Pseudoxanthobacter soli DSM 19599: one gene and its partner. The protein of the gene in region 2 interacts with the protein of the main gene of each other region in a pairwise test. Links are inferred from orthologs where the notes say so. Each region holds a gene or a part of one and is shown on either strand. Other genes may lie near its edges.

Region 1 (7,068 bases), on a different replicon or contig from region 2:
CCCGATACCGATGCCCAGGCGGCGGACGTGGTGAAGACGCTCGACCTCCTCGGTGTCGATGCCCGCGATGCGCGGCGCGTCATCGAGGTCTGGAACAAGGTGGACATGCTCGACGAGGAACGGCGCGCCAAACTGGCGGCCGAGGCCCCGGCGGGCGCCGTCGCGGTCTCCGCGCTCACGGGCGAGGGCACGGACGCGCTCGTCGCCCGCGTCGAGGCGGAGCTCGCCAGCGGCCGCGCCACACGCCAGTTGCGCGTGCCGGTCACGGAAGGCGAGCTGCTGGCGTGGCTGCACCGCTCCGTCGAGGTGATCGACCGGGTCGATGCGGACGACGGCGTGCGGCTCACCGTCCGCATTCCGCCCCGTCAGGCCGATCTGTTCCGGTCCCGCGCGGGCCGTTACCTGCAGAGTTGAGGCGAGGTCGGGCCGGCTCCCGGCAGCAGAAGCGCCCGGCTTCGTCATCCGGGACGAGGAGGCCGCCGACCGCGATGCCATCGCCGACATCGTGGTGCAGGCGTTCCGCGATCATCCCTTCAGCAATCAGCGCGAATCCGCGCTGATCGATGCCCTGCGGGCAGCCGGCGCCCTCACCATCAGCCTCGTCGCGGAGGCACCGGCCAGGGCAATATCGGGAGAGGTCGTCGGGCATTCGGGTCCCTTGTGTCGTACGCGGCGAAGCGTAAGGTTCGGCGCCGACTTTCGGGCTGGAGCTGTCCTATGAAGAAGAAAGTGATTATTGCCGCCAGCGCCATTGCGCTGTCGATCGCGCATTCCGTCCTGCCCGTTGCCGGGCCACACGCCGCCTTTGCCGCTTCGCCAGCGGCGCACGGTCTGCCGAAGCCGGCGATTTCGCGGGCTCTGGGCGCTCTCCTCATGCCGATCAATGCGAAGGTCGCGAAGGTTTTCAAGCTCGACAAGTCCGCCCACGGCCTGCTCGTCGTTTCCGTGAAGCCAGGCGGCGCGGCGGACAAGCAGGGGATCAAGCCGGGCGATGTTCTGGTCGAGATCGGCGGGCACAAGGTGAAGAAGCCCATCGATGTCGATATCGCGGTGCGCCGCGGTCTGAAGACCGGCAATTCGAACTACAATGTCAATATCGACCGTGCCGGCGCCATCGTCGCGTTGGCGGCGATCATCACGCTCGAAAGCTACAATGAGACCTATTCGGTCTCCGAAGTCTCGACCTGGGAAGCGACGACGACCGAAGAAAGCTCGTTCTCCTACTCCGAATATGTCTCGGAAGAGACCACCGAGATCGAGAGCGCTTATACGAGCGAGGAATCGGTTGTGGAGGAATCCGTTTCGAGCGAGGAAACATCGAGTGAGGAATCGACGTCGGAGGAGACGTCGAGCGATGAGTCGGCAACGTCCGAGGACAGTTCAGACGACAGTGCGTCCGAGGACAGCAATGCAAGCGATGAGTCGGCAACGTCCGACGACAGTTCAAACGACAGTGCATCCGATGACAGCGATGCAAGCGATGAGTCGGCAACGTCCGACGACAGTTCAGACGACAGTGCATCCGATGGCAGCGATGCAGTCGATGACAGTTCTTCGGACGATGGTGGCTCAGCGGACGACGGCGGTTCCGACGACGGAGGCGACAACTGATTCCCGCCACGATGCCGGCCGGCGATCAGGCTGGCCGGCAATGGCGCCCGGGGGCATCATCGAACACCACCCGGCCTTCGCCGCGTTCATCTAGCCGCGTATGATATCCAGTCAGGTCTCGCGCCGGCGGGGGCTGGCCGCTTCGCCTGTCGGGGCGCGGGTCAGATCTCCTCGCGCTTGGCCTCCTGCCAGAGCGCTTCCATCTCGTCGAGGCTCGCCTGTGCCGGGGTTTCACCCCGTGCCTCAAGAGCGCGCTCGATATAATTGAAGCGACGCCGGAATTTCTCGTTCGTGCTCCTGAGCGCGGCCTCGGGATCGGCCTTCAGATGGCGGGCGAGATTGGCGAGGCCGAACAGCACGTCGCCCAGCTCGGCCGCCGTTTCCCTGTCGCGGCCGGCATCGATCTCGGCCTCCAGTTCATCGATCTCCTCGCGGATCTTGGCGAGCACGAGACGGGGATTATCCCAGTCGAATCCGACCGTTGCGGCCTTGTCCTGAAGCTTGACGGCACGAGTCAGGCCGGGCAGGGCGGCCGGAATGCCGTCGAGCAGGCTGCGGTGCTCCGGCTCCAGCCCGCGCTCGGCGCGCCGGGCGGCGCGGCTGGCCTTTTCCTGCGCCTTGATCGCCTCCCACTGTCCCTTGGCCATCGCCGACGTCCGCGCGCCCGCGTCGCCGAACACATGGGGATGCCGGCGGATCATCTTGGTCGTGATGGCCTCCACCACATCCGGGAACGCAAACTGTCCGGCTTCCTCGGCGATGCGGGCGTGGAACACGACCTGAAGCAGCAGATCGCCGAGTTCGTCGCACAGATCATCGATGTCGCCGCGAGCGATGGCGTCGGCAACCTCGTGGGCTTCCTCGATGGTATAGGGCGCGATGGTCTCGAAGGTCTGCACCACGTCCCACGGGCAGCCGCGCTCGGGGTCGCGCAGGCGCGCCATGATCGCCAGCAGGTCCACGATGTCGCGGCCGGGTCTCACGTCGGCGGAAGACAGCTGTTCCTCGGCCGGCGATACGGACACGGAGGACGAACGCGGCACGGAGGTCATGGCCAGTCTTTCCCGGGCGTTTGGGCGTTCCGCGAGCGCGGCGTTTGCCGGCGGCGACGTCTGTGAAATCGCGACGAGCCGGCCGGGGAAACACCGATTGGGGCATCGGCGGCCGACTCGCGCGTGAGACGGGCGAGATTAGAACACCGGCGCGCCCATCGGAACGGCCGGGCTGCGGGAAAGCGCGGCCGGTTCCATGACGCGGGCAGGCCGGTAACCGAACGACATCGGCGGCGCGGCGACGGGCATCCGCGCGCCGAGGCGGGAAGTCCCATCAAGACATTGAAATCTCGTCGGAATGCAGAATATCCAAGCGATCCGCACGGCGTTGGACGCGAGTCGGATAATCAGCATTATGGAACGAGTGGAATAGGGGATCGACGCATAGGCAACGGCCGCCGGCGGGCTATGCCGCCGGGATCGCGGCCGGTTCGAGCGGCTCCTGTTCAGCTTGCTCCTGTTCAGGCCGTGCGATGCGGTCCGGCTCGACGATCACCGTCGGCCCGAACACCGTGCCGAACGCCGCCCGCAGGTTCGCGTCGACGTCGTGCATGGTCACCGGAAGCCCGAGATCGACGAGGCTCGTCACGCCGTGCTCGTTGACGCCGCACGGAACGATGCCGCCGAAGTGGTCGAGTTCCGGCTCGACATTGAGCGAGATGCCGTGGAACGACACCCAGCGGCGCACGCGGATGCCGATGGCGGCGATCTTGTCCTCGGCGGTCTCGCCCTTGTCGGGACGGCGAACCCACACGCCGACGCGGTCCTCGCGGCGCTCGCCGCGAACGTTGAACTGCCAGAGCGTGTCGATCAGCCAGGCTTCCAACGCGGCGATGAAGGCGCGCAGATCGCGCTTGCGGCGCCCGAGATCGAGCATCACGTACGCCACGCGCTGGCCGGGCCCGTGATAGGTGTACTGGCCGCCGCGGCCGCTCTCGAACACCGGAAAGCGGTCGGGATCGATCAGGTCGGCGGGATCGGCGCTGGTGCCGGCGGTATAGAGCGGCGGATGCTCGACGAGCCAGACCCGCTCGGCCGCCTGTCCCGCGGCGATCGCCGCCGCGCGCGCCTCCATCTCGGCCACCGCCTCGGCATAGCCGACCGGCCGGTCCTCGACGACCCATTCCACCGGCGGCGAGCCGGCGGCCGGCAGGAAACGGCCGTCGAGGGAATCGCGGCTTCCCGTCATCGGCGGCGCTCCATCCGCTGGATGCGGCTGCGGTGGCGACAGGGCAAGGAGATCATCGAACGACCATTCCGTTCACATCGGCCCACAACGCCGGAAGCAGTGCCGGGCGGGCATGGGGCGGCTGTTTTGACGTTCTATAAATCGTGCTTCGCTGATCCGCCGCAAGTCCCGGCCGCAAGTCCCGGCGGCAAAGCCCGGTGGCCTCAAGTCCCCGCCGCCGCCCGGCCGCAACCGGCATCACCGCCGCAGGACGATGAGATAGCCGCCGACCGGAACGCCGCGATCGCGGCGCAGGTCGGCCTCGTCGAGGTGCGAAACCGTGAAGCCGGCGGCCCGCGCCGTGTCCTCCAGATAGCGGCGGCCATGGGCGAAGCGCATCGAGTCCCGCAGCGTCCAGCCGCTGCCGGCGTCGTCGCCGCGCTCGACGGAGAAGGCGAACAGCCCGCCCTGCCCCATGCGCGCCGCCGCTGCCTCGAACACCGGCGCGAGATTGCCGAGATAGCAGAACACATCCGCGGCCACGATCAGATCGTAGCGGTCCCGGGATGCGGCGAGATGGGCCACCACGTCGCCGACCGACAGGGCGTCGTAGAGCGGCCGTCCGTCCGCGCGCTTGCCCGCCGCGGCGTCGACCATCGCGGCCGAAAGGTCGACGCCTTCGAGATGGCGCACATCGGCGCGGATCTCTTCTCCCATCAGGCCGGTGCCGCAGCCGAGATCGAGCGCGCGTCCGAACGCGGCGCCGCCGGCGGCGCTGGCGATCAGGGCGGCCAGCAGGGCCGGCGCGCGGTAGTCGAGATCGCCCACCAGCGCCGCCTCGAACTTCGGGGCATATTGGTCGAACAGCTCGCGGACATAGGCATCCGGCGGGCTCTCCGGCGCCTCTGTGCCCTCGATCAGCGCCAGCTTCAGCGAGGCGGCGAACGGGTCGGCGGGGGCGAACCGCAAGGCTGCTCGATAGGCGCCGGCGGCGCCCGCGCGGTCGCCGTTCGCCAGCCGCGCGGCGCCGAGCGCCGCCCACGCGGCGGCCCATTCGGGCGCCCGTTCGAGTGCCTGTTCGAACAGTTCGGCCGCGGCCGCGGCATCGCCGTCGGCCATCAGCCCCTCGCCATATTCGAAGCGACGGTCGGCCAGCATGTCGCCGGACGAATGATTGAACGGAATCATGCAGCGATTCCAGAGAGATGGAGGGAAGGGGGCCGGCGGCATCGAAGCGGCCAGCCGAAGCCTGCGCCGCCGCCCTGCCCGGCCATGCTGTTAAGCCTCCGCGAGGCCGCGCGCAACAGCGGTTTGCCTCGCAACGCCGGTCGTGCTACGCGGCCCGCAATCCGCTTTCGCGCCCGATTTCCCGACCGTCCCGAAGCCCGGAGCCGATGATGAGCGCCGCCACCCCGTCGACCTCCGCCTCCCCCGCCGTCGTGATCGCGCCTTCGATCCTGTCGGCGGATTTCTCGAAGCTCGGCGAGGAAGTCCGCGCCATCGATGCGGCCGGTGCGGACTGGATCCATCTCGACGTGATGGACGGGCATTTCGTGCCGAACATCACCTTCGGTCCGGATGTCATCAAGGCACTGCGGCCGCACAGCGCCAAGACGTTCGATGCCCACCTGATGATCGCGCCGGCCGATCCCTATCTGGAAGCCTTCGCCGAAGCCGGCTGCGACCGCATCACCATCCACGCCGAAGCCGGGCCCCATGTCGACCGCTCGCTTCAGGCGATCCGGCATCTCGGAAAGAAGGCGGGCGTCTCGATCGTGCCGTCGACGCCCGAAAGCGCCATCGAATACCTGCTCGACCGGCTCGACCTCATCCTGGTGATGACGGTCAATCCGGGTTTCGGCGGGCAGGCGTTCATTCCGGCGATGGTGGAGAAGGTGCGCCGCGTGAAGGCGATGGTCGGCGACCGGCCGATCCGCATTCAGGTCGATGGCGGCATCACGCCGGAAACCGCGCCGCTCGTCATCGCCGCCGGCGCCGATGCGCTGGTTGCCGGTTCCGCCGTGTTCAAGGGCGGGCCGGCGGAATATGCCGCCCGCATCGCGGCGCTGCGCGCCTGAGCCCGTTTCATTCGCGCCCCGTTCCGCGTCTTCGCCGGGCAGGGCCAGAGAATCCGAGGATGCCACGATGATCCCGCGCTACAGCCGACCGGAGATGACCGAAATCTGGTCGCCGGAAACCAGGTTCCGCATCTGGTTCGAGATCGAGGCCCACGCCTGCGACGCGCTTGCCGAACTCGGCGTGATCCCTGAGTCCGCGGCGGCGACCATCTGGGAAAAGGGCCGCGCCGCCACCTTCGATGTCGAGCGCATCGACGCCATCGAGCGTGAGGTGAAGCACGACGTCATCGCCTTCCTGACGCATCTGGCCGAGTTCGTCGGGCCGGACGCCCGCTTCATCCATCAGGGCATGACCTCGTCGGATGTGCTGGACACCTGCCTGAACGTGCAGCTCGTTCGCGCCGCCGACCTGCTCATCGCCGACATCGACCTCGTGCTCGCCGCGCTCCGGCGGCGCGCGTTCGAACACAAGATGACGCCCTGCATCGGCCGCAGCCACGGCATCCATGCCGAGCCGGTCACCTTCGGCCTCAAGCTCGCCCAGGCCTATGCCGAGTTCGCGCGCGGCCGCGACCGTCTCGTCGCCGCCCGCAAGGAAGTCGCCACCTGCGCCATTTCCGGCGCCGTCGGCACCTTCGCCAACATCGATCCGGCGGTCGAGGAGCATGTCGCCGAGGCCATGGGCCTCGTGCCCGAGCCGGTGTCCACCCAGGTCATCCCGCGCGATCGTCACGCCGCCTATTTCGCCGCGCTCGGCGTGGTCGCCTCGTCGGTCGAGCGGCTCGCGGTCGAAATCCGCCACCTGCAGCGCACCGAGGTCCTGGAGGCGGAGGAATATTTCTCGCCGGGCCAGAAGGGTTCGTCGGCGATGCCGCACAAGCGCAACCCGGTGCTGAGCGAGAACCTCACGGGCCTCGCCCGCATGGTTCGGTCCTACGCCCTGCCCGCGATGGAAAATGTCGCCCTCTGGCACGAGCGCGACATCTCGCATTCCTCGGTGGAGCGGATGATCGGGCCGGACGCGACCGTCACCCTCGATTTCGCCCTGGTGCGGCTCGCGGGCGTGGTCGACAAGCTGCTGGTCTACCCGAACCGGATGCAGAAGAATCTCGATCTGCTCGGCGGGCTGGTCCACTCGCAGCGCGTGCTGCTGGCGCTC
Region 2 (7,238 bases):
CCTGATGCCCTGGCTCGACACCGCCAACGGGCCGCGCGTCGCCTCTGCCTGGCTCGCCAGTCTCCAGGCGCTGGTCGGCGGCACCATGACGCCGGAAGACGTCATGAAGCAGGTGAAGCAGGCCGCCCGCAAATGACGGGAACGGCTGCAGCGATGGGACGTGCCGCCTTCACGCAAGGCGGCACGGGTTCCGGCGGCGGGCCGAGGGTTCGGTCCGTCCGCCTGCGCCGGTGGCTGTCCTTTCGCTGGGCCGCCGTCGCGATGATCCTGGTCGGCTGGTTCGTTTACTATCCGATCGTCGACAATTTCCTCGTCAGCACAACCGAACAGGACATCTTCACCGGCGAGGTGACCTATGTCGGGCTCGGCAACTACGCCCGCCTGCTCGACGATCCGGTGGCGTGGACGGCCCTCTCGAACAATCTGCTCTACGCCGTGATCTCCATCGTGTTCCAGGTGTTCGGCGCCTTCCTGTTGGCCGCGATCATCGAGGGGCTCAGCAGCGAATACTGGCGGAGATTCTGGCGTGCGGTCTATTTCGTGCCTTCCGCGATCTCGATCACCGTCACGGGCCTGCTGTTCTATTTCATCTACCAGCCGAAGGTTGGCCTGCTGGACGTCGTGCTCGTCCACCTCGGCCTTCAGGACTTGATCCTGCCGTGGCTCGGCAGCGAGCGCTCCGCGATCTACGCCGTGATCGCCATGAGCCAGTGGCAGGGTTTCGGCTATTCGACGCTCCTGTTTGCCATCGCGATCCAGAAGATTCCGCGTGAGCTCTATGACGCCGCCACCATGGATGGAGCCGGGCCGCTCAGGAAGCTCTGGAGCATCACCTTCCCGCTCACCCGCGAAATGACCGGGCTCATGGTGATCGTCACCATCACCGGCGCCTTCCAGGTTTTCAACGAGGTGATGGTCATGACAGCCGGCGGCCCGAACAACAGCAGTCAGGTGCTCGGAACATGGCTCTATCAGCAGGGCTTCATCGAGAACAACTTCGGCTACGGAGCGGCGATCGCGGCCGTGATCTTCATAGCGACGATGCTCACGGGGGCGGCGCAGCTCTGGTACACGCGGCGTCGGAGGGTTCAGCTATGACGGCGGCTGGCTCAGCCGTCCGCGGCCGGTCCGCGAACGTGTGGGCGGTGATCGCCCGCGTGTTCCTCCACGCCTTCCTGATCTGCCTCGGCATCGTGGTGATCTATCCGCTGATCTGGATGACGCTGAACGGCTTCAAGGACAACGTCCAGATCTTCGGCAATCCGTTCGCCCTGCCCTCGCACTGGGTCTGGCAGAACTACGTTCAGGCCTGGAACCAGGGCGTGCGCAACTACGTCGCCGTCAGCCTTCTGGTCACGGTCGCGTCGGCCGCCTGCACCGTGCTTGTCAGCGCCTGGACGGCCTACGGACTGACCCGCACCAGGATGCCGATGAAGCCGCTGGTGGTCGCGATGGTGCTCGGCGGACTGATGCTGAGCCCCACCGTAGCCCTTATTCCGCTTGTGCGGATGCTGCAGGCACTCGGCCTCTACAACACATACTGGGCGCTCATCATCCTCTATACGGCGTTCCGCATCCCGTTCACGACCTTCCTGATCCGCGCCTACATGCTCGACCTGCCGAAGGATCTCGACGAGGCGGCAACAATGGACGGCGCCAGCGAGGGTCAGATTTTCTGGCGGGTGACGCTGCCGCTCTGCCGCCCCATCATCATCTCGTGCGTCATCCTGCACGTGCTGTTCGCCTGGAATGAATATCTCTTCGCGATGATCTTCACGAGCGGTACGGATCTTCAGACGCTTCCAGTCGGCCTCACCTCCATCATGGCGAAGCACGGGACGAATTACGCCGTCGTCTTCGCGGCAATGACGGTCTCGGCACTTCCGATCGTCGTCGTGTTCTTCGCCGCGCAGCGCTACTTCATCCGCGGCCTGTCCGAAGGCATGGGCAAGTAAGCCGGACAACCTGCGGCGCTACGACAAGATCGCCTGAGAGGAGCCTTTATGCCTCAGCTTGCCTTACATCAGCTCATCGGGGCGAACTTCAGCTTCCAGCATTTCCCGTTCGAACGCGTCGCGGCCGTGCTCAGCGGCTTCGGCTTCAGCGAGATCGAGCTCTGGGGCGTCGCACCCCACCTCGACCTTTACCATGCGACCGATGCGCGGTTGGATGCGGTTCGCGGCGTGCTTGGAGACAACGGCCTTTCGGTCTGGTGCTTCACGCCCGAGCAGGTGCTCTATCCGCTCAACATCGCCTCGGGGGACGCGGAGATCAGGCGCGACAGCATCGATCGCTTCCGACGCGCCGCCGATATCTGCGCGACGCTCGGCGCCCGCTATCTGTTCCTGACGCCCGGCCGCGGCTTCGAGGACGAAGCGCCGGATGTCGTCTGGGACCGTTCAGCCTCCGCGCTGCGCGAGATCGCTGGCCACGCTCGAGCCAACGGCGTGCGCTGCCTGCTGGAACCGCTTCAGCGGGTCGAGACCAACGTCTTCACCGACGCCGCGGGCCTCAGGCGGATGCTCGACGAGGTCGATGTGGACACCATGGACGTTGTGCTCGATTCCGTCGGGATGGCAACCGCCGGCGATACGGTTGCGACCTATATCGAATTGTTCGGGTCGCGGCTCGCCCATGTGCAGCTCGTCGATGGCAATCCGGCAGGTCATCTCGTCTGGGGCGACGGGTCTCTGCCGCTCGGCCGCTATGTCGAGGACCTTGCCGAGGCGGGCTATCGCGGCAAGATCACGTTCGAGCCCTTCGGCAACGGGTCCTACGCACTCGATCCGGTCGCCGCGTGGAAGCGCTGCCTCGACGGGATTGCCCCCTATCTCGACCGCTCCATGGTGCCGGCATGAGCGCGGTCAGGACAGCAAGGCTCGTCGCGGTCGGTGACAACTGTCTCGACGCCTATCTCACCCACGGCATCCTCACGGTCGGCGGCAACGCGCTCAATGTCGCTGCGCAATGGCGGCGGAATGGCTGGGCTGCGCGTTATTTCGGCGCCGTCGGCACCGATGGCGAAGGCGATATCGTACTCGCAGAACTCGCACAGGTCGGGCTCGATCCGGCCGATGTGGAACGCCGCGGCGGCGACACCGCGGTGACGCTGATCCGCGACGACAACGGCGACCGCACCTTCCTGCTCGAGGCCTTCGGCGTCGGCGAGAACTACATGCCGACGCCGGACCGCTACTCCGCGGCCGCGACGGCCGACTGGGTCCACCTCGGCACCAACGCAAATGCCGATCTCCTGCGCCGTCTCGTCTCCGACGGCGTCGCCTTCAGCGTCGATGTCTCGACGGCCCACTTCAAGCTGCCGCTTGCCGGCGTGCCGCTGGTGTTCGCCTCCGGCCCGGATGATCCCCACCTACCCGTGGAGCCGGTGTTCGAGAGGTTCCGGGCCGCCGGCGCAGGTCGCGTTGTGCTCACCTGCGGCAGGCGCGGCGCCTGGCTGGACGATGGCGGTACGCTCCACCACGCCCCCGCCACGCCAACCGATGTGGTCGATACATGCGGCGCCGGCGACAGCTTCATCGCGACGTTCGTGACGGCGTTCTGCTGCGAGCGGCGTCCCGCCGCCGAGGCCCTGCGCATGGCCTCGGTCGCAGCCGCCGAAACGTGCATGCATCGAGGCGGCTTCCCGCAGGCGCCGCGTCCCATCCCGGACTGGCTGCCGCGGAAGTATGCGGCCGTCGTCCCCCTCGCGCACGGAGACCGGTGATGTCGACGTTTCACATGCGCCAACCCGCCGTCGCCGCCCCCGCGGATCGCTCGTTCTGGCTCCAGGATATCGGCGCCGAGGTTGCGACACAGCCGCTGCGGGGTGCCACCGTCGCCGATGTCGCCATCGTCGGCGGCGGCTACGCAGGGCTGTGGACGGCGCTGCGCATCCGGGAACTCGCCCCCGAAACCCGCGTGACGGTGATCGAGGCCGACCTCTGCGGCTCCGGCGCGTCCGGTCGCAACGGCGGGCAGGTGCATTCCTGGTTCGCCGAACTCGACCTGATCAGCCGGGTCGTCGGCACGGACGAAGCGCGCCGGCTCTGTGCCGACACGGTCGACGCGATCGCGGATCTTGCCGACCTGCAGCGCACCGGCACCATCGACATGGATCTGCGGCTCGACGGCTGGCTGTGGACGGCGAGTTCCATTGCCCAGGAAGGTGCATGGTCGCGCGCGCTCGCCATGACCGAGGCCGCCGGCGACGACCGTTTCAAGGTGCTGTCGGCGGAGGAGATCGAACGCCGCACCGGCTCCTCGGCATCCTATGCCGGCATCATCGAGCCGAACGCAGGCACCGTGCATCCCGCGAAGCTGGCCGCCGGGCTGCGCGCCCTTGCCATCGCCCGGGGCGTGACCATCCACGAGCGCAGTCCGGTGACTGCCATCGTTCCGGGCAGGACCTGCACGGTGCGCACAGCGCACGGCGAAGTGCGCGCCGAGAAGGTCGTCCTCGCGGCCAATGCCTGGCTCTCAGCGCTGCCGGAGCTGCGTCGCCACCTCTATGTTGTCGGAAGTCAGGTGATCGCGACGGCGCCTGTGCCGGATACGCTCGATCGCATCGGCTGGCGCGACGGCGCCTCGATCTGCGACTCCCAGAGCCATGTGCTCTATTACCAGCGCACTCCGGGCGGGCGGGTGATCTTTGGCCGGGGTGGCGGCAACATCGCCTTCCGCGGCGATTTCGGGCAGGCGTTCAATCGCAGTCCCGACCGCGGCCACCACAACCTGCGGGAACTGCACCGTGTCTATCCGGCGCTGCGCGGCGTGCCGGTCGAATACGACTGGGCCGGGCCTATCGATTGCGTGCCCGAGCATATTCCGGTGTTCGATCACCTCTCCGGACATCCGAACATCTTCTTCGCCATGGGCTTCAACGGCACCGGCATCGCGCAGACGCCGATCGGTGGCCGCATCCTCGCCAGCCTCGTGCTGGAGCGGAAGGATCGCTGGAGCGAGAGCGGACTGGTCGGACTTTCGCGGCGCAAGACCCTGCCGCCGGAGCCCTTCCGCTATCTCGGCGCGAAGCTCGTCCGCAGCGCGGTCAGCCGCAAGAACGAAGCCGAGATCCGCAATCTCCAGGCGGGGCCGCTGACGCGGGCCGTGCTGCGCCTGATGCCGGGCAGCGGCGAACACTAAGCCCGATCGTCGCCCGCCCATCCCCGCCGACACTCGAAGCAGGAACGACACGATGGCCGACCTCATGCTCCGGAACGTCCGCAAGTCATACGGCAGCCTGGACATTCTTCACGGCATCGACCTGACGATCACGTCGGGCGAACTGATCGTCTTCGTCGGTCCTTCCGGATGCGGCAAGTCCACGCTGTTGCGCGCGATCGCGGGGCTGGAGGACATCACGTCGGGCGAGTTCCGCATCGATGGCGCGCTGATGAACGATGTGCCGCCCTCGCGCAGGGGCATCGCCATGGTATTTCAGTCCTACGCGCTCTACCCGCACATGACGGTCTACGAGAACATGGCGTTCGGCATGAAGATCGCCCGGGAGAGCAAGGCCGAGATCGATCGCCGTGTGCGGCAGGCGGCGGAGATCCTGCAGCTGACGCCCTATCTCGACCGGGTTCCGAAGGCCCTGTCCGGTGGGCAGCGCCAGCGCGTCGCCATCGGTCGGGCCATCGTGCGCAATCCCAAGGTCTTCCTGTTCGACGAGCCGCTATCGAACCTCGATGCCGCGCTGCGCGTCGCGACCCGGATCGAGATCGCCAAGCTCAAGCAATCGATGCCGCAGACCACGATGATCTATGTCACCCACGATCAGGTGGAGGCGATGACCCTCGCCGACCGCATCGTGGTGTTGAAGGATGGCCGCATCGAGCAGGTCGGCACGCCGATGGAACTCTACCGGACGCCGGCGAACCTGTTCGTGGCACGCTTCATCGGCTCGCCGGCGATGAACATCCTGCCGGCCACCGTGAAGGCGGCCGGTGCTACGACGACCGTCGCCCACGCCAGCGGCCCGGAGACGGTCGTGCCGATTGCGATGCCATCCGCAACGAAGGGAACGCCGGTCCGCGTCGGCGTTCGGCCCGAGGATCTCTTCCTGAGCGACAGTGGAACACCGCTGTTCGAGGGCCTCGTCGACTTCATCGAGCAACTCGGCGAGGTGCAACTCGTCTATCTCGATATCGGCCGCGAGGGCGAGCCGGTGATCGCCAAGCTGCCCGGCAGCGCCAGGATCGAGCGCGGTCAGTCGCTGAAGCTCTCCGCCCTGCCCGGGAACCTGCATCTGTTCGATGCCGAGGGCCGTTCGCAGCATCCCGCCTTCCACCCGCCCCTCGCGGCCTGAACCGGCGCTCCAGAGTCCCGGGCGACGGGCGCCCGATAGAAGTGCCGCCTCACTCGAGGTCGCCGAGTTCCTCGTGGATGCTGGCGACGATCTCGCTGCGCTGCTCGGCCGATTTTCCGACCTTGGCGGCGAAGGTCAGCGCGAGCAGCCGGATGGCGCTCGATACCGCCGTGTGGGATGGCCCCAGCGCAAAGCTCGAAACATGGCATGGCAGCACCACCTTCGAATGGCGCTGCGCTTCGAGCATCGACGTGCGGTCGGTGATGGTGACCACATTGAGCCGGCTCGTCGCGGCGAAGCTCAGGATCGGCTTCAGCACGCTCTGATGCGGCGGCAGCGTGATCAGGAGCAGCACGTCCTTCGGGCCGGTCATGGCGAGGTCTTCCGCCCACGAGCCCTGGTTGATGCCCAGAATCATCACGCCGTGACGCAGCCGCGCGAACAACAGGCGCGCATAGCGCGCGAAGCCCTCCTCCGGCCCGAGCCCGAGCACCCAGACCCGCGGCGCATCGGCGATCAGTTCGGCGGCCTCGCGCACCTTGTCCGACCGCAATTCCTCGAAGGTCTTGGTGAGATTGCGCAGTTCGAGTTCCAGATGGGCGCCGATGGTGCGCCCCATCGCGACCTGCTCGGACTTCGTCACCGAGAACTCATAGGGCTGGGTGCGGTTGCGCTCCTCGCGCGCCTGCAGCTTCACCTCGTTGAAGTCGGCATAGCCGAGGTGCTGAAAGAACCGCGCCGCCGTCGCCTTGGAGACGCCGGCCATTTCGGCGATCTCGGTCGCCGAATGGGTGAGGATGTCGTCCTGCCGGTCGAGGATGAGCTGGGCGAGCTTCTGCTCGCCGCTCGTCAAGCGGGAATACCGTTCCTGAATCCGCAGAACCAGTCGAGAAGCCATCAGCCTGCCATGCCCATCCGGCGCCCATAAAAA

What was found.
Region 1: the proteins of BUF17_RS11220 (region 2) and rpe interact in binary tests that used the Escherichia coli proteins (3 or more experiments, as listed by UniProt). The link is inferred for Pseudoxanthobacter soli DSM 19599 from one-to-one orthologs.

What each region holds. Positions count from the first base shown.
Region 1 is NZ_FRXO01000001.1:474,882-481,949, reverse strand. The notes cover bases 4,289-7,068. They hold rpe (ribulose-phosphate 3-epimerase), read left to right. Parts: upstream 4,289-5,228; coding sequence 5,229-5,909; downstream 5,910-7,068. Other genes in these bases: purB (adenylosuccinate lyase), read left to right, coding at 5,977-7,068; BUF17_RS02035 (class I SAM-dependent DNA methyltransferase), read right to left, coding at 4,289-5,019. Outside these bases: GTPase HflX, read left to right, coding at 1-414; BUF17_RS02050 (PDZ domain-containing protein), read left to right, coding at 718-1,611; mazG (nucleoside triphosphate pyrophosphohydrolase), read right to left, coding at 1,773-2,594; lipoyl(octanoyl) transferase LipB, read right to left, coding at 3,070-3,852; more of BUF17_RS02035, read right to left, coding at 4,090-4,288. UniProt on the Escherichia coli protein: Catalyzes the reversible epimerization of D-ribulose 5-phosphate to D-xylulose 5-phosphate.
Region 2 is NZ_FRXO01000004.1:215,862-223,099, forward strand. Bases 1,840-4,789 are described here. They hold BUF17_RS11220 (PfkB family carbohydrate kinase), read left to right. Parts: upstream 1,840-2,854; coding sequence 2,855-3,724; downstream 3,725-4,789. Other genes in these bases: BUF17_RS11210 (carbohydrate ABC transporter permease), read left to right, coding at 1,840-1,955; BUF17_RS11215 (sugar phosphate isomerase/epimerase family protein), read left to right, coding at 2,004-2,858; BUF17_RS11225 (NAD(P)/FAD-dependent oxidoreductase), read left to right, coding at 3,724-4,789. Outside these bases: BUF17_RS11200 (ABC transporter substrate-binding protein), read left to right, coding at 1-136; BUF17_RS11205 (carbohydrate ABC transporter permease), read left to right, coding at 154-1,098; more of BUF17_RS11210, read left to right, coding at 1,095-1,839; more of BUF17_RS11225, read left to right, coding at 4,790-5,142; BUF17_RS11230 (ABC transporter ATP-binding protein), read left to right, coding at 5,195-6,307; BUF17_RS11235 (MurR/RpiR family transcriptional regulator), read right to left, coding at 6,357-7,205. UniProt on the Escherichia coli protein: Catalyzes the ATP-dependent phosphorylation of fructoselysine to fructoselysine 6-phosphate. Functions in a fructoselysine degradation pathway that allows E.coli to grow on fructoselysine or psicoselysine.